DNA from 4 places in the Micromonospora sp. NPDC023737 genome. Region 1 is predicted to be linked to each of the others. Evidence: riboswitches for the same ligand, from Rfam matches in the RefSeq annotation. Region 1 holds a riboswitch; each other region holds the start of a gene.
What was found. A riboswitch is a leader RNA that binds a small molecule or an ion and turns the genes downstream of it on or off. The one in region 1 is predicted to bind cyclic di-AMP.

Region 1 (4,417 bases):
CTGGAGCCGTTCGAGCCCACCCTGGTGCAACCGTCGAGCATCGACGTACGTCTCGACCGGCTCTTCCGGGTCTTCAACAACCACCTCTACACGCACATCGACCCGGCACAGCAGCAGGACGACCTGACATCGGTGGTCGAGGTACCCGACGGGCAGCCGTTCGTGCTGCACCCGGGGGAGTTCGTGCTCGCCTCGACGCTCGAGGTGATCTCGCTCGGCGAGCAGCTCGCCGGCCGGCTGGAGGGCAAGTCCAGCCTGGGCCGGCTCGGCCTGCTGACCCACTCCACCGCCGGCTTCATCGACCCGGGATTCTCCGGCCACGTGACGCTGGAACTGTCGAACGTGGCGAACCTTCCGATCACGCTCTGGCCGGGCATGAAGATCGGCCAGCTCTGCATCTTCCGGCTCTCGTCACCCGCCGAGCACCCGTACGGTTCGGCCGTCTACGGCTCGCGCTACCAGGGTCAGCGTGGCCCGACGCCGAGCCGGGCGTGGCAGAACTGGCGCACCTGGCCCACCCGCTGACCGGCGATCGGCCCCGGAACCCGACGCACCTCGCGCCTCACCAGGCGCACGGAGAGGCCCCTCCCACTCGGTGGAAGGGGCCTCTGCGCGGAACGATCAGTCGGGACGACCGAAGCTGTGGATGGGGCCGTCGTCGACCTTCTTCATCTTGATCGGCACCCCGGCCTGGGAGGCGTGCACCACCCATCCGCCGCCGACGTACATGCCGACGTGGTGCAGGTCGCTGTAGTAGAAGACGAGGTCGCCGGGGCGGAGGTTGGCACGGCTCACCGTCTTCGTCACCCTGCGCTGCTGCGCGGCGTTGTGCGGCAGTGACACCCCGGCCTTGGCCCAGGCCGCGAGCATGAGCCCGGAGCAGTCGTACGAGTCGGGCCCGTCGGCTCCCCATACGTAGGGCTTGCCGATCTGGGCGCAGGCGAACTTCACCGCCACCCCGGCGGCGCCACCCGGATAGGTGGCCGGGCACGGGGCCGGACGCAGCGGGCCGCCGCCGCCGTTGCCGTACACCTTGATCCGCAGCTTCTGCAGCCGGTCGATCTCGGCGTTGATCTGCTTCTTCTTCGCGGCCAGCTGGGCCTCGGTCCGGGTCAGCTGGGCGACGAGCTCGTCCAGCGGCGCCTTCTGCCGGGCCAGTTCGTCGCGCAGGTCGACGACCTGGGCGACGTCCGTCTGCTGGTTGTGGGCGAACCGGTCGAGCAGCTCCAGCTGGCCGACGACGTCACTCGGTGACTGGCTGCCGAGCAGGGCGTTGACGGTGGACAGGTTCTCACCCTTGTACGCCCGCACCGCGAGCACGCCGACCTTGTCCATGGCCTGGTCGATCCGGAGTTGCAGTGGCTTGATCCGAGCAGCCAGCGCATCGGCCTGCTTGCGCTTGGCCACGAGCTCCTGACGGGTGGCGTTGTGCCGCTCGATCACGGGTTCGAGCTTGTTCCAGTCCTGGTCGATCTGGCGCTCGATCTCGGCGACCGACGGGTCGGCGTGCGCCGCTGTGGCACCGCCGGTCAGGACGACGCTGACGCCGATGAGGGCGGCGAGGACGGTGGTGATGCGGGACCAGCGTGGACGCGGCGCACCCGTCGTCGGGCCGGCTGTCGCCGACCGTCCGGACGGCGGCCGCGGGGCATGGTGTGCCACCGGGCTCCGTACTCCTTCTTCCTGACCGCCTACCGGGTTAGCTGACGGGTTCGGGCGGGAAGGTCGGCGCCCTACCGCAGTGGCTGCGGATTCACCCCGGAAACCTGGGTCCCCGGCTCGCTCGGCGAGCGACTCGGCGGTGTCGGACCGTTACCGCCCGGGTTGGACGGACCTGCTGCCGGCCGACGAATGATCAGCCTAGAGAGCGCCGTTACCGATCCGCAACCCGTCAGACGGTGACACTCCGTGTGTGACGCAGCGGGAGCGCACCCCTCGTGCGATTCCGAAGATTTTCTTCCGAACCCCCCGATCAATGGAAAGGTATTGACCAGGGCGCGACGGTGGAGCGAAGGTGACCAATACCTAAGACCCATCCGTACCTGGGGGTTCGATGCAACGATCGACCATGTCGAGGAGCAGGCGCGCCCTGCTCGCCGCCGCGGTGGTCACCGCCGCCGCGGCCGTGCCACTGACCGGCGGCCCGGCCGGGGCCGCGCCGGCCGGCGACCGTCAGCAGCAGTACGCCGCCGCGGCGAAGGAATACGGCGTGCCGGAGAGCGTCCTGCTCGGCGTCTCCTACCTGGAGTCCAGGTGGGACACCCACGCCGGCAGGCCCAGCACCAGCGGCGGCTACGGGCCGCTGCACCTCACCGACGCGGCTCACGTCGCGAGCCTGACCGCGGGCCACCACGTCCACCAAGGCGAGGACCCGCGCGGCGACACCTCCCGGCCGCTGACGGTCGCCGCGCCCGGAGGAGCCGAACCGTCCGCCGCGCCGGCGTCCGCGGCGCTACAGACCCTTCAGGCCGCCGCAGCGCTCACCGGGGCCGACGCCAGGGCACTCCGTACCGACCCGGCGGCCAACATCCGTGGCGGCGCGGCGCTGCTCGCCTCGTACCAGAAGCAGCTGGGCGGCCCGGTCGGCTCGGAGACCGACCCGGGAATCTGGTACGGCGCGGTGGCGCGCTACTCGGGAGCCGACACCGAGGAGACCGCTTCCGCCTTCGCGGACGAGGTGTACGACCAGATCCGCGCCGGTGCGAACCGACGAACCGACGACGGCCACCAGGTCACCCTCGCCGCGCACCCGGTGACCGCGCGGGCGGACACGGTGCACCGCCTCGGGCTGCGCAAGTCGCAGCGCCCGGACCGGGTGGAGTGCCCGGTCCGGCTCGGCTGCGAGTGGATTCCCGCGCCGTACGAGCAGTACGGCCCGGGCGCCGGCGACTACGGCAACCACGACCTGGGCGACCGGCCGGCCCAGCAGAAGATCGAGTACATCGTCATCCACGACACCGAGGGGTACTACGAGCCCAGCGTCGGCCTCGTGCAGCAGGCCGACTACCTGGGCTGGCACTACACGCTGCGCTCGGTGGACGGCCACGTCGCGCAGCACGTTCGGACCAAGGACGTCGGCTGGCAGGCCGGCAACTGGTACGTGAACGCCAAGTCGATCGGCATCGAGCACGAGGGCTTCGCCGGCCATGGCACCTGGTACACCGAGGCGATGTACCGGGCCTCGGCCAAGCTGGTCCGGCACCTGGCGCTGAAGTTCGGCATCCCGCTGGACCGGCAGCACATCATCGGGCACGACAACGTTCCCGGCACCGTCGCCTCGACCGTGGCCGACATGCACTGGGACCCGGGCCCGTACTGGGACTGGTCGCACTACTTCGATCTGCTGAAGGCGCCGTTCCGGACCACCGGCACCAAATGGACCGGCCTGGTCACCATCGACCCGGACCTCGCCGTCAACCGGCCGGCGTTCGTCGGCTGCAACCAGCAGCCGCCGGGCGTGCCGAGCCCGCCGCCGCCGGCCGAGCCCTGCCCGCTACGGGGTTCCTCCGCGGTCATCCTGCACAACGCGCCGAGCCACGACGCCCCACTGGTCAACGACCTGGGTCTCCGTCCGGACGGCTCGCCGAACACCATGTACATCTCCGACCACGGTGCCCGGGCCTCGGCAGGCCAGACGTACGCGGTGGCCGAGGTCCGCGGTGACTGGACGGCGATCTGGTACCTCGGCCAGAAGGCGTGGTTCCACAACCCGGCCTCGGCACCGACCGCGAAGTGGGCCACCGGGTTCGTGGTGACTCCGAAGCCGGGGAAGGCGACTATCCCCGTCTACGGCCGGGCTTACCCGGAGCAGGCCGCCTACCCGGCCGGCGTGCCGTACCAGACGATCTCCCCGATGCAGTACACGCTCACCGCCGGGCAGCGGTACGCGGTCGGCGACGTGCTGCCGAGCGAGTACTACAAGGCCTCCACCTTCGACGGCTCGTCCCCAGGCGACTGGACGGTGATCCGGGGCGACCTGCGGTACGTGCAGATCCAGTTCGGCCACCGCATCATGTACGTCAACCTCGACGACGTGCTGCTGCTCCCGTCCGCGGTGGGCGCACCCCGCTGACGGACGGGGTGCGGCACCCCGCCGAGCGGGTCGTTCCGCCGTACGGAACGGGCTCGGGCACCGCGCCGAGCCGGCTCCGACACCTGGCTCGATGAGCGTCACGAGAAACGCGAGGGCCCCCGGTCGGTCGACCGGGGGCCCTCGGCGTACGTGGTGGATCAGCCGGGTCGTCGGAAGCCGGCGACGGGCATGTAGTTGATGCTCGCCACCTGTACCGGTTTGCCGGCCCGTGGTGCGTGCACCATCTGGTCGTTGCCGAGGTAGAGCCCGACATGGTGCAGGTCGCTGAAGAAGAAGACCAGGTCACCCGGGCGCGCCTCGGAGCGCGGGATGGCCTTGCCCTCG
Region 2 (4,417 bases), on a different contig from region 1:
ACGGGGTCTTCGCGGCGCTCTGGGCCCAGGCCCGCCGCCTGAACATCAGCAGGTTGCCGGAGCAGCGCGCCTTCGAGGACGAGATCGCCGACCGGCCGGAATTCCGGGAGTTCCTCAAGGCCTGGTGGCCGAGGCTGCACCCCCGGCACGTGCTGGGTTGGCTGGCGCGCCCCGAGCGGCTGCGCCAGTACGCGGGCGGCGTTCTCTCCGGAGCGGAGATCCGGCTGCTGGCGAGCGCGTACCGGACGCTGGACAGCGAGGGGTTGACGATCGCCGACATCGCGCTCCTCGACGAGCTCGACGCGCTGCTCGGCAAGCCCGTGCAGCCGGCCCGGCGGAAACGGGATCCGTTCCAGCTGGCGGGTGGCGTACGTGAGCTGAGCACGTACGCGGACCGGCAACGGGCCGCCCGGGAGGCGGCCCGGGAGCGCCCGGCCGACTACCGGGAGTACGCGCACGTGGTGGTGGACGAGGCGCAGGACGTGTCGCCGATGCAGTGGCGGATGATCGGCCGCCGTGGCCGTCTGGCGTCCTGGACGGTGGTCGGCGACCCGGCGCAGACGGCGTGGACCGGTGATCCGGCGGAGTTGACGCGCGCCCGGGACCAGGCGCTGGGCCGGCGTCGTCGGCAGAACTTCACCCTCACCACCAACTACCGCAACTCGGCCGAGATCTTCGCGGTGGCGGCGGCCGAGATCCGCCGGCTCGACCCGGACCTGGCGCTGCCCACCGCGGTCCGGTCCACCGGGATCGATCCGGTCGAGCTGGCGGTGCCGCGGGCGGAGCTGGAGAGCGCGACGGTGGCGGCCACCGCGGCCCTGCTGGGTGAGGTGGAGGGGACGGTCGGAGTGATCACGCCGGCGCCCCGCCGGGACGAGGTGGCCGGCTGGCTCGGCACGGTCGGCGGGTCCCGCCTACAGGTGGTGACCAGCCTGGAAGCGAAGGGTATGGAGTACGACGGGGTGGTGCTGGTCGCGCCGAGCGAGATCCGGGCGGATCCCGGCTCGGGCGTCCGGACGCTCTACGTGGCGCTCTCCCGGGCCACTCAGCGGCTCAGCACGATCGACCCGACCGGCTGACCGGTCCCCCGGCGGCTCTGCCTCAGCCCCCGGCACGGCCGACAGTTGCACACATTGCGATGTGAGCATATGTTTGAGAGGTTCCGACCGTCGGCGGAGGGTGGTCTCGTGGGCGCAGGGCATGGCCACGACGAGTCGGTGGTGAACGCCGCGCAGCACCACCGCGGCCGGCTCTGGGCGGCATTCGCCCTGCTGGCGGCCCTGATGCTGGTCGAGGCGGTCGCCGCCTTCCGGACCGGCTCGCTGGCCCTGCTGTCCGACGCCGGGCACATGTTCACCGACGTGCTCGGCATCGGCATGGCCCTCGCGGCGATCACCGCCACCCGACGGGCCGGTCACGACCCCCAACGCACCTTCGGCCTCTACCGCCTCGAGGTGCTCGCCGCGCTGGCGAACGCCGTACTGCTCTCCGGGGTCGCGGTCTACGTGGTGGTCGAGGCCGTCGGCCGGTTCGGCGACCCGCCGGAGGTGCTCGCCGGCCCGATGCTGGCGGTGGCCGTGCTGGGCCTGCTGGCCAACGTGGCCGCCTTCTGGCTGCTGCGACCCGGTGCCCGGGAGAGCATCAACCTCCAGGGCGCCTACCTCGAGGTCCTCGGCGACCTGCTCGGCTCGCTCGGGGTGATCGCGGCGGCGCTGCTCATCACGTTTACCGGCTGGTGGTGGACGGACCCGTTGGTGGCGGTGGCGATCGGCCTGTTCATCCTGCCGCGCACCTGGCGGCTCGGGCGGGCGGCGGTCCGCATCCTGGTCCAGGCCGCCCCGGAGCATCTTCAGGTGACGGCGGTGCACGACCGGCTGGCCGCGGTGCCCGGCGTGGCCGGCGTACACGACCTGCACGTCTGGACGCTCACCTCGGGCATGGAGGTGGCCTCGGCGCACCTCACCATGGCGCCCGGCGCGGAGGTCGGCACCGTGCTCGCGGCGGCTCGGGAGGCACTCCACGAGGACTTCCACATCGAGCACGCGACGTTGCAGATCGAGCCCGGCGCGGCCCCTGGGGCCTGCGGGGCGGTCGAATGGTGACGGGAACACCCGGGGTTTTCGGACGCATGATGCGGTTATGCCGTAATTTCCGGTGAGCCCAGCGGCACGGGGAGTCACAACTGCTGCACGAGTCCCACCGGCACCGGTAGGCTCGGTCCCGGTCTCCGCCAGGAGGCGCCCACCAGCGCCGGCGGCGACCGCCGCCTAATCGCCGACGTTCGGCGAGCCGGGGAACCACGTTCCTGGGGTGCATCCGCGCGAGCGGTAGGGATCTTCCGTCCCGAACCCGTCAGCTAACCCGGTCGGCGGCTGACGGAAGGACATGTGCATGCCAGTAGTGGCACCCGTACGACGACGCGCCGCCCGGATGGCGGCCCTGATCGCCGCGGCGCTCGCCCTCGCCCTCGCGGCCACCCCCGGCACCGGCACCGCGGCCACGCCCCCGGCGGCTCTGCCCGCCGCGGCCCCCAGCACCGACGCCGAGGGCGGCACCCCCGCCCTGCGCGCCCAGTTGGAGGCGGCCAGCAAGGGTTGGCTCGACGCGAAGGCAGCCCTGGCCCGCTCCGTGACAAGGCAGCAGCAGCTCGCCGACCGGCTCAAGAAGACCGACGCCGAACTGGCGGAGCGCAGCGGCAAGGTCGGCGAGATCGCCGGGGTCGCCTACCGCACCGGCCGGCTCGGCGCGGTCTCGGCTCTGCTCAGCAGCAGCAGCCCGGAGGGCTTCATGGACCGCGCCGCCGCCCTGGAGGCCGTCGCTTCCAACGAGGACCGGGCGCTGCGTGACCTGATGGCGACCCGGGACGAGGCGAACCGGACCCGCGTCGCGCTGAACGGTGAGATCAAGGAGCAGCGCAAGCAGGTCGCCGTGATGGCGAAGCGCAAGCAACAGGCCGAGCGAGCCCTCGAGGTGGCCAACGCGACAGCGGTCCATTCCTCCGCCGGCGGGTCCAACCGGGGCACCTCCACCGCGAACGCCGACCCGGCGCCACGCAACCCAGACGGCTCCTGGCCCAAGGAGTCGTGCAGCGTCAACGATCCGACACCGGCGAGCGGCTGCATCACCCCGCGCGCGCTGCACGCGCTGGAGCAGGCCAAGGCGGCCGGCTTCAGCCGCTACGTCTCGTGCCATCGCAACGGCGGTTCCGGCGAGCATCCCAAGGGGCGGGCATGCGACTTCGCCGCGCAGAAGAACGGCTTCGGCGGTGACGCCACCGGCGGCGACAAGACGTACGGCAACAACCTGGCCGCGTACTTCATCCGCAACTCCGACCGGCTCGCGGTGCTCTACGTGATCTGGTACCGGCAGATCTGGCTGCCCAGCAGCGGATGGAAGTCGTACAGCGGGGCGGGCGGAGACCCGTCCAGCGATCACACCAACCACGTGCACCTCTCGGTGTACTGACGCCGCGGTGCGGGTGGCGGCCCCGGCGGCCACCCGCACTGCCCGGGTACGTTCCGCAACGTAGCCACGATGTCGCCGGCCGGCGGACGATCCGGCCGGCCCGCACGGGCAGCATCGAGGCCATGACCCGAACACCGCCGACCGTGCGTAAGGCTCTGCTCACGCTGCACCTGGTCACCTCACTGGGCTGGCTCGGGACCGACCTCGTACTGCTCGCGTTGGGCGTGGCGGTGCTGCGCGGCGCCGACGCAGCCACGGTCTATCCGGTCGCCGCGTTGATCGGCACGACGCTCTTCACGCCGCTGGCCGTAGCGGTGTGGGTGGTCGGCGTGGCCAGCGCCCTGCTGACCCCGTGGAAGCTGTTTCGGTACCGCTGGGTGCTGGTGAAACTGCTGATCACCACGGTGATGGTCGGGCTCGTGCTGTTCCTGCTCACGCCGAACCTGCGCGCCGCCGGCGACCTCGGGGCCGCGCTTCCGGCGCACGACCGCGCCGACCTGGTGATCGCGCCCGCCGTGTCGACCAGCTTGATGATCATCGCGACGGTGCTCTCGACGTACAAGCCGTGGGGGCGGATGCGGCCGGCCGGACCGGCGGCGAGGCGCGGGCGCCCCGCGGTGGCCGGCCGCGCGGGTGCCTGATCGTTTCGCCGGCCGCTGTCGCGGTGCCGGTCATTGTGCGGTGGGCGGGCTCTCCCGGTGTCGTTCGAGCGCGGAGACGAGCCGGTTGGCCAGTGCCAGGTGCGCCGCGCGGGCCTGCCGGAAGGCGTACGCGAACAGCGGCGCCGGCGCGGCGAGGGTGATCTCGACGTCGATGCGCACGAGCCCGTCCGCCTCGGCACGCAGCAAGGTGTGATTGCGCACCATGGTCGCCGGCCACTGCCGAGCCACGGTCACGATCTCGTCGTCCGCCCGGACCAGCACGTCGGCCCGGTACGTCACCGGGAACCGCA
Region 3 (4,417 bases), on a different contig from region 1:
CCGGGATCTCAACCTGGTGGAGTGCGTGAACCGATCCGACGCGCTGATCTCCGACGTCTCCGGGGTGATCTCGGACTACCTCTACTCCGGCAAGCCGTTCGCGGTGACGGACATGGGCACCGACGGCGACTCGTTCACCGAGCGGTTCCCGCTGGCCGCCGCCGGTTACGTGCTGCGCCGGAACATGACCAACCTGGACGAGGTGCTGGACCAACTGCTCGACACCGACCCGCTGTCGGCGCGGCGTTGGGAGACCCGGCGGCGCTACCTCGGCGGCTTCCCGGCCGAGTCGTACGCGGAGGCGTTCCTGGAGGCCGCACGGCGGGAACTCGAGCCTGCCGGGAAGCCGCTGACCCCGCGGTCGCCGCAGGCCGACGCCGTCTCCACCACCGCCTGAGGCCGCTTCGGTTCCGGCTCAGCGATACGTCTCGACCAACGCCAGCACCGCCTCCGGGTCCTCGACGTGGGCGTTGTGGCCGAGCCCGGAAAGCGCGGCGACGGGCACCCCGTAGCGCCGGAGCTGCCCGTCGGTGACCAGCGGGTCGTGTTCGCCGCGCGCCAGCAGGACCGGCACGTCGGTGGCAGCCACCAGCGCCGCCAGGTCCGGTTCGCCGACCGCGAACGCACCCGGGTCCATGGCCAGTCGCCAGCGCCCGTCCACCTCACGCAGCCCGGCCGTCACCCTCGGATCGTCGGGAGCGACCAGACCGGCCAGCCCGGAGACCCGCAGGTAGCGCTGAGCGGCCTCGTCCCGGGTGGGGTACCAGGCGACCGGGCGGGCGGCCAGCTCGCGCGTCTTCGCCAGTTCGGCGTCGGACCAGACCGCCTTGATGCCGAGCCCGACGACAGCGGCGACGGGCAGCCCGGCGCCGCGCGCGGCGAGCGTCAGGCCGACCACGCCGCCGAGTGAGTGCCCCAGCACGATCAGGCGGTCACCGGGCGCGAGCGCCGCGACCACCTGCTCGGCCAATGCGGCGAAGGAGTACCTGGGCAGCGGCGGCGACGTGCCGTGACCGGCCAGATCCGGCGCCAGCCAGCGCCCTTCCCAGCGGCGCCGCAGCAGTGGCGCCCAGGGCAGCCACACCTCACTGGTCGCACCCATGCCGTGCAGCAGCAGGAGGGTGGGCCGGCCGGCCGTACGCGCGCCACCGTCGTTCATGGACGCAGTGTGCCACCGGCGGCGTCGGCACGGCGAGCGTGAACATCCGACAGCCGCCCTGAACGACAACGGGCGCCGGCCCCCTCGCGTCAGGGTGCCGGCGCCCGATGTGAGCGCGGTCGTCAGGCGGAGTAACCGCGGGTGGTCATCCAGTTGGCCAGGTCGATCGTGGTGATCCAGTACGACGGCACCGCCGGGTTCGCCGAGTCGGCGATCTTCACGGTACGGCCCTGGTCCCGGTAGCCGACGACGGCGATGTAGTGCCCGCCGCCGAAGGAGTGCCAGCCACCGTCGGTGTCGACGGCGTCGCCGACGATGTTCGCGACCACGCCGCGCCCGTCGGTGATGGCCCGGACGATGTCGGCCTGGAGCTGGTCCATCTGGGCGGGACGCGGCGCGCTCGGGAACATGGTGGTCTTGTACGGGTTGCCCTTGACCACCGCGTTCAACACCCGCGTGGTGTCCTCGGCGGAGTTGGTGCCCATCTCGGTGGTGCCGAGCTGCGCGGCCAGGTCGTCCTGGCTGCGTTCGATGCCGGTGGCGCTGAGCGCGTTCCGGGTGGCGGCCGGCCCGCAGTAGAAGTAGGTCGTCTGCGCCTGGTAGTCGTAGTCGAGGACCTTGCTCGCCGGCGGCTTGGGCGCTGCCGGCTTGCGGGTCAGGTCGGGGTTCGCGGCCTTCTTCGCCGCCGGCGCACTGGTCGTGGGCGAGCTGGTCGCCGGTGTGGTGAGCTGCTGGTCGTCGAGCGGGGCGATGCGGGCGTCGCTGCGCAGTTCGGCCGCCACCGCGGCGGAGCCGCGCTGTGCGGCGGGCGCGTCGTCGGCGCCGCTGAGCAGGGCGCCGGTGGTGGACGCCAGCACCACGGCTGCGGCGGACGCGGCGGCGATCTGGTAGGGGCGCTGGGTGGCCAGCCGACGGAGCTGACGCTTCAGGGTGTGCTTCACGGTTCCTCCACGGTTCGGGGGGTGAGCGACCGGCGGCCGGACCGGAGTCCGGGCAGGCGTCACCGCGCGGACCTGGTCCGCGGGCGGCTGGTGGATCGCTCAGGGAACGCCCGGTGGGTCGGGCGGAAAGACGCGGGTGCCGGAGTCAGCTCGTCGCTACGGGACGGGCGAGCACGGGCACCGTGGCGCCGTGGAGGGTCGGGGAGGACCGAGGGATGGGTTCGTGCACCACAGAGATGGAACTCCTTCCGGCACCGCCTACCGGGTTAGCTGACGGATTCGGGCGGGAAGATCGCCCTACCGCGGGCCGTGGCTCGCGGATTCACCCCGGACGTGCATGTGGGTCCCCGGCTCGTGGAATCACGATTAGGCGGGTCGGCGCGGCGTCGCCTCTTGCGATCGGTTACCGCACCGGACGCGCCGACACTACTGGTCGACAGAGGGCCTGCCAACCCTTCACCACCTGCTCAAACCCGTTTCGGCGAACAATTTTTCCGGGCGTTTGGCCGCTGACGTGACTCAATGGGACGAGCAGATCCGGCGGCACCTTGGGTACGCAACGGGACAGGCCGAGGGAGACCTTGCCAAAAGGCGGGGATGATTCGGGCCGACTGTTCCCGCTGACCGTTTCCCCATTCATGTGACCGGGCTCACGCAGATGCCGGGCAGAATTCGGCCCGGCATCCCGCTCAGCCCACCCTGGCCGGCTGCCAGCGGGTCACCACCTGGGCGGGGGCGGTGGAAGCGGGCCGAGTCGCCGGCAGCCGGCCCGGCCGGAGGCGGGCCGCCGCCGCGTACGCCTCGGTGGCCAGGGCACGGGCCGCCTCGGCGGCGAGTTCGGCGTCCCGCCAGGTACTGCGCTCCCGCTCCTGGGCCGTCCGGTAGCCGGCCAGCCGGCCGTCCCGGACCACCCGGGCCAGGTGCACCTCCTGCTCGACGGGGTGCAGACGGGGATCCCAGCCGTCGCGGTACCCGAAAACGTCGCCGAGTTGGCGCAGGGTGAGGTCGCCTCGCCAGTACGCCGCCGTGGCCGCCCGATGCAGATACCGCTCCCGGGCGGCGTACTCGGCCGGAGTGTGGGGAGTGCGGGGTGGCGGCAGAGCGCCGGCACCGCAGTACCGGCGGGCGGCGCTCTCGGCCTCGTCGTACGCCGCCCAGGCCCGGTCCAGGTCAGCCTGGGCGGCCAGCCACTCGTCCCGTCGACGGCGCGCGGTCTGCGCCGCACCGGCCGCGGCGACAGCCACCTCGTCGGCGTACCGCCGTAGGTCGGCAGCCTCGGCTGCGGCCAACTCCCGGTCGGCCGGCCCGGCCGAGGCGGACCGGCCGTCCTCCGGCCGGTCGCGCTCCGGACGGGCGACCAGCACCGTGAGCACGATCAGGGCCAGCACCAGCAGAGCCGACCAGATGGCGGCGGCCTGCGGCACCTCGACGAGAAACTGGTAAAGGACGGTCTTCTCCATGTCGGTACCTCACGGCGAGCAGACGCGATGCGGGAGAGCCGCACTCGGCACCCGGTGCGAGGCCTTGTCGGTCACGCCGGGCGCCGGGAGCGGGCGCGGAAGACGGGTTCGGCGAGCGCGGCGGCGGAACGCTCTCGCGTCGCCGGCGGCGTCAGGCGGCGGGGGGAGCTCGGGGAGAGCGGACAGCTGCCACCACGCCGCGAGGGAGCCACATCTCGCCCGCCTGGATGGTGACCGGGTCGGCAACCGGTGCGGCCGAGGCGAACACCTCGTGGGTAACACCGTGCGCGGCCGACGGGGCGACCCTTGAGCCTACGGATTCGACGGCGGTCCGGAGCGCGACGGCGAACTCCGCGGGCGCGTCGTCCGCGACGACGATGGCCAGGAAGCTGGATGTGCCGGCCGACGCGGTGGCACAGGCGCAGGCCCGCGATTCGGTGCACGCCACCGGGGGCTCGACCACGGCCCGGGTGTGCGGCGGGGCCCCCAGCGTCGAGAGCGACCCGAGGGTCAGCGCGCCGACGACCGCGAGGCTGGCCAGTAGCCGGGTAGCCCATCGCGCCACCCACCACAGAGGATCGGTGAGGGCGAACGAGGGCATGCGGCAACGCTACCCTCGTCGTCACCGGGTCGCAGCAAAGCCGGGCGTGTCGGACCGCCACGCCGGTCGCACCACCCACGGTGGACGCTTCGGCGGGAGCCCAGCTGGCTGATCGACTCGTGTTCGGGGAAGTCGGGCCGTCCCGGGCACGACGGCGCCCCGACTTCATCGACACCGAGTTGATCCAGGCGCGACCCCGCTCTCAGCGCGGGTCCACGTGCAGCTGCCGGCCGTCGGGGGCACCAGCGTCGCGGCC
Region 4 (4,417 bases), on a different contig from region 1:
TCCGCAGTGTCATGACGTCGTACGGTCACCGTCGTCGGGGTCTGCGCCGGCGGCGTCCGTTCAGGGACGGCGGGCCACCACCGCGCCGTTGGCGCCCGGAGCATCGAACGGCACGGTACGGATGTCGACGAAACCGCTCGCCGCGAGCCAGGCGGCGTACTCGGCTCCGGAGTAGTTCCGGCCGCCCTCCGTCTCGACCAGCATGTTCATGCCCATCAGCGCCGCCTCCGGCGGGCCGGTGCGCTCGTCGTTCAGCAGGAGCTCGCAGATGACGATCGCCCCGCCGGGCGGCAGCGCGGCGTGGCACTTCGTCAGCAGTGCCCGGTTCGTGGACTCGTCCCAGTCGTGCAGGATCATGCTCAGCAGGATGACGTCGTGTCCCCGCGGCAGCGCGGAGTCGGCGAGGAAGTCGCCGGCGACGGTGCTGATCCGATCGGTCAGGTCGGCGGCCGCGATCCGCTGGTCGGCGCGTACGAGGACGTGCGGCAGATCGAGCACGGTCGCCCGCAGGTCCGGCAGGTGCCGACACAACTCGATCGGGAACGCCGCCGCCCCGCCCCCGACGTCGAGCAGCGATCGGTGCGCGCCGAAGTCGTACGCGCCGGCCAGCGCCCTGGCGGTGAAGCTCGACGTGGAGTACATGGCGTCCCAGAACTGGCTGATCATCTCCGGGTCGCTGGTGTCGAACATCGACTGCTGGCTCTGCGGATCCCAGGTCAGCGGCCGGTCGGTGCGCAACGCGTCGGCGATGCGATGCCACGGCAGGTACGTGCGCAGGTCCGAGTAGCGGATCTGCCCGCCGAAGTAGTACGGGCGGCCCTCGACCAGGAACTGTTCGGCGAGCTCTGAGTTGCGGTAGCCGTCGCCCGCCCGCTCGAGCAGGCCGAGGGAGGCGCTCGCCGCCAGCAGCATGTCTGCCGGGCGTTCGGCCAGGCCGAACTCGGTGGCTGCCTGGTCGACGGTGATGGCGCGCCCACCGGCGAGCCGGGTGAACAGGCCGAGTTCGACGCCGACGGCGAGGGTTTTGAAGCCCCACACGCCGGCGACGAGACTCATCAGAGGAGTTGGACTGATCATGGGCACATCAGAGCATGCGCATATGTGGCGGATTTCGCCGGGCCCGATGGGGTCCCCGCGGTACGTACGGCGAGGCCGGAATCCGGTAGTGGCTCGTTCGACGGTCCGTGACCTCGCGCCACCCGTCATCGTCCAGATTGGGCGGTCCAGGCCGCGTGCCACCGATGCACGGCTCAGGCGGGCGCGCAACTCGAGCGCCGGCCGCCACGCGTGGCCCGGTGAACAACTTCACAGGAAGTGGGCAATCGCCCCGAATCCTGCCTAGCGTCGGTCGAGTTCGCCAACGTGAACACCGCGACCGGTAACGCCAAATCCTGCCGCCGATCGTCGGAACATCACCCAGGCAGGAGCGGGGGACCCACCGTTTCCCGGCGCCCACCGGCGAAGTCACCGGCTTCCCGCGTCAGGGGCGCCTCGGGGTGAAGCCGCCCATTCCGCGGCCGGGCACCTCAGCCCGAACCCGACAGCTCACCTCGTCGGCGTGGAGGAAATCCATGACATCTGCGTACCACGCCCGTCACCGTGCCGTTACCGCGCGTCGCGTCGCCGTCGGCGCCCTGGCCGCCGGAGCGGTGACAGGCGCCGTCGCGCTCTTCGGCGCCGCCCCCGCCCAGGCCGCGGTCAACTGGGACGCCATCGCTCAGTGCGAGTCCAGCGGCAACTGGCACATCAACACCGGCAACGGCTATTACGGCGGGCTCCAGTTCTCCCAGAGCACCTGGGAGGGGTACGGCGGCACGAAGTACGCCGCCCGCGCCGACCTCGCCACCCGTGACGAGCAGATCGCGATCGCCGAGAAGGTGCTCGACGGCCAGGGCATCGGAGCGTGGCCTACCTGCGGCAAGGAGGGTGGCTCGACGTCGTCGAAGTCGACTGGCGGGTCGAAGTCGACCGGCGGGTCGAAGCGCTCCTCGGGCGGCGGGTCGAAGTCGACCACCCACACCCAGCGGCACAGCACCTCGACCTCGACCGGCGGCACCTATGTCGTGAAGTCGGGTGACACCCTGTCGGAGATCGCCGGGACGCACCACGTGGCCGGCGGCTGGCACGCCCTCTACGAGCGCAACAAGCGCGTGGTCGGGGCCGACCCGGGCCTGATCTTCCCGGGTCAGCGGCTCAGCCTCTGACCGAGCACGCTTCCGAAGCGACCCGAGCCTTCGAGCACGTTCCGGCCCGGGTCGTCGTCGGCCTGAGCGGCCTCCGGGGCGGAAGGTTCTTCCGTCCCGGAGGCCGCTTGCCGATGGCGGTGCGTCCGGGTCGCGGTGATCGAGTTCCGGATCGGCGTGCGGTCCATCCCCCGCGGCACCGGCATCGGTCGCCCGGGCCCGCGCTCAGACGGCCAGTAGTCCGGCGAGGCTGAGTTGGTTGACGGCGGCGTCGATGTCGGCACCGAGCACGCGGGTAAAGAGGGCGGCCACCTCGCGGGTGGTGCCCCGGTGCGCGTTGAGCGCGGTCAGCAAGCCCCCGCACGCGGCGGCGGTGCCGGGACCGGTCTGGCTGGTCATCGCTCGCACGGTCTCGTCCGGGGTCCAGATCTGGGGGAGGGGAACGTCGAGTTCGCCGGACGTGTTCGTGGCGCCCCGGTACCACCGGCCGCCATCCCACCAGAGGCAGAACGTCAACAGGCCGTTGCGGTTACGGGTGTTGAGGACGCTGTCGGTGACCCAGGCGGGTGCTCCGGCGTAGAGGTCGGGCAGGGGCCGGCCGCCGTTGTAGGCGGCGTCGAGCAGCTCCGAGTTCCACTTCCCGCCGGAGAGGACCGCGCGTTCACCCGGGAGCAGGTAGAGGACCGATCCGCTGCGGCGGTCGCTCTCGTACCAGCCGTGCCCGGGGAAGATACGTGGTCCCCAATCCGACCTGACGCCGGCGTACACCGCCGAGAGCGCCGCCCACCGCGTCCAGACGTCCGGCAGGGAGGGGACATCGTCCACGACGGTGGCCGTGCGGCCGGCCGCGGCGTCGGCTGCTGCCGCGGCCGCCGCTCGTCGCGGGTCGCGGCCCTGTGCGGCGGGCCCGGCGACATACCCGGCGAGCCATACCGGTATCTGCGAGCGGGGATAGGCCGCCAGGTCGTTGCGGTAGTGCTCGGGCGGCATGAGTTGGCCGTCGGGAAAGGGCTCGTCGCCGTAGTCGTAGTCCACGGCCATCTCGCCACTGCTGGTGACGGTCAACAGCAGTCGCCACCACGGCCCGGCCGGCATCCGCGCGGCGACGTCTCGTTGATGACGGACCAACTCGCCGACCCGCGACGGGACGGGCACCGGCAGCGACCGGTCGCCGGACCAGAACACGAGGTGGGCGATCTCGGCGGAGACGGTGAACGCGAACTCGGCCGAGAACCGCTGCCATCCGGGAGGCCCGAGTTGAGCCAGCCGCTGCACGATCGGTTCGAGCAGCTGCGAGGCCTCCGCGGCGGTTCGGGCGTCGTCGGGTGGGTTGTCGACGACGGTGAAGCTGCTGACGGCCGATGGCTGTCCGGCCGCGGCCTGGTGGAAGGCCCGCTCGAACTCGGCCATGAACTGTGACTCGTCCGATCCGGCGGAGGCGTGCCCGTTCGCGATCTCCTGCACGGTGAACCGGTCCTGTGAGTGCTGCGGGGGGATCGAGGAGGAAACCTCCTCGATGCGCCCGGAGTCTCCCACCAGGAACACCGAGCGTCCCACCGGCATGTCGAGGAACGCCATGGGGTCGGTCTCGTCGACGGTGACCGGCGCGTAGACGCTCCAACCCGACTCGAAGCGATCCGCCGTCAACTCTTCGGTGGGATAGTCCAGGCCGTTGGACCGGATCCAGTTCGCCACCAACGAGATCGCTTGCGCCGCGTCCATGCGTGATCCTCCCGCCGGCGTTCACCCTATGGCGGGTGTCCGCGTGGCGGAAGAACCCCCGCGGTGCCGGCGTCGTGCGCGGGCAGTGGGCGGCGGGCGAGAGTGCCGACCCCATGGGCCGCAGGTTGCGCACGCCGGACGGGTGATCTGAGTCACCTGCGGAATCGGCGGGTGGCACCTGGCCTCGGGCGGGCCAGGGTGACGTCCAGCCCATAATCTTGACTGATTCCAAAAAACGAAGAAGACTGCGTGCCGTGTCCACGACTCCGGACTTCCAGCAACTGCTGCGCGGGGCCGCGTTACGCGTGACCCGTCCGCGTGTGGCGGTGCTGACCGCGGTGTACGCGCACCCGCACGCCGACACCGACTCGATCATCGGTGCCGTCCGCAGCGACCTTCCCGAGGTGTCCCACCAGACCGTGTACGACTCGCTGCACGCGCTGACGGCGACAGGTCTGGTGCGGCGGATCCAGCCGGCCGGCTCCGTGGCTCGCTACGAGTCCCGGATCGGG

Region 2: another riboswitch for cyclic di-AMP. It lies ahead of AB0F98_RS23380 (hypothetical protein); the one in region 1 lies ahead of AB0F98_RS10010 (NlpC/P60 family protein).
Region 3: another riboswitch for cyclic di-AMP. It lies ahead of AB0F98_RS00690 (C39 family peptidase); the one in region 1 lies ahead of AB0F98_RS10010 (NlpC/P60 family protein).
Region 4: another riboswitch for cyclic di-AMP. It lies ahead of AB0F98_RS16650 (transglycosylase family protein); the one in region 1 lies ahead of AB0F98_RS10010 (NlpC/P60 family protein).

What each region holds. Positions count from the first base shown of each region.
Region 1 covers NZ_JBFAAL010000003.1:261,039-265,455, reverse strand. Annotated here, with positions in the region: gene dcd (dCTP deaminase) at 1-525, shown strand, start outside; gene AB0F98_RS10010 (NlpC/P60 family protein) at 622-1,662, opposite strand; cyclic di-AMP (ydaO/yuaA leader) riboswitch at 1,675-1,811, opposite strand; gene AB0F98_RS10005 (N-acetylmuramoyl-L-alanine amidase) at 2,069-4,072, shown strand; gene AB0F98_RS10000 (NlpC/P60 family protein) at 4,231-4,417, opposite strand, start outside.
Region 2 covers NZ_JBFAAL010000012.1:109,943-114,359, reverse strand. Annotated here, with positions in the region: gene AB0F98_RS23390 (AAA family ATPase) at 1-1,079, shown strand, start outside; gene AB0F98_RS23385 (cation diffusion facilitator family transporter) at 1,188-2,102, shown strand; cyclic di-AMP (ydaO/yuaA leader) riboswitch at 2,255-2,387, shown strand; gene AB0F98_RS23380 (hypothetical protein) at 2,401-3,465, shown strand; gene AB0F98_RS23375 (hypothetical protein) at 3,588-4,106, shown strand; gene AB0F98_RS23370 (SRPBCC family protein) at 4,137-4,417, opposite strand, start outside.
Region 3 covers NZ_JBFAAL010000001.1:154,043-158,459, forward strand. Annotated here, with positions in the region: gene AB0F98_RS00680 (CDP-glycerol glycerophosphotransferase family protein) at 1-397, shown strand, start outside; gene AB0F98_RS00685 (alpha/beta fold hydrolase) at 416-1,159, opposite strand; gene AB0F98_RS00690 (C39 family peptidase) at 1,282-2,100, opposite strand; cyclic di-AMP (ydaO/yuaA leader) riboswitch at 2,341-2,483, opposite strand; gene AB0F98_RS00695 (hypothetical protein) at 2,790-3,560, opposite strand; gene AB0F98_RS00700 (hypothetical protein) at 3,712-4,161, opposite strand; gene AB0F98_RS00705 (acyltransferase) at 4,364-4,417, opposite strand, start outside.
Region 4 covers NZ_JBFAAL010000006.1:297,588-302,004, reverse strand. Annotated here, with positions in the region: gene AB0F98_RS16655 (methyltransferase) at 61-1,077, opposite strand; cyclic di-AMP (ydaO/yuaA leader) riboswitch at 1,373-1,574, shown strand; gene AB0F98_RS16650 (transglycosylase family protein) at 1,572-2,204, shown strand; gene AB0F98_RS16645 (hypothetical protein) at 2,409-3,905, opposite strand; gene AB0F98_RS16640 (Fur family transcriptional regulator) at 4,160-4,417, shown strand, end outside.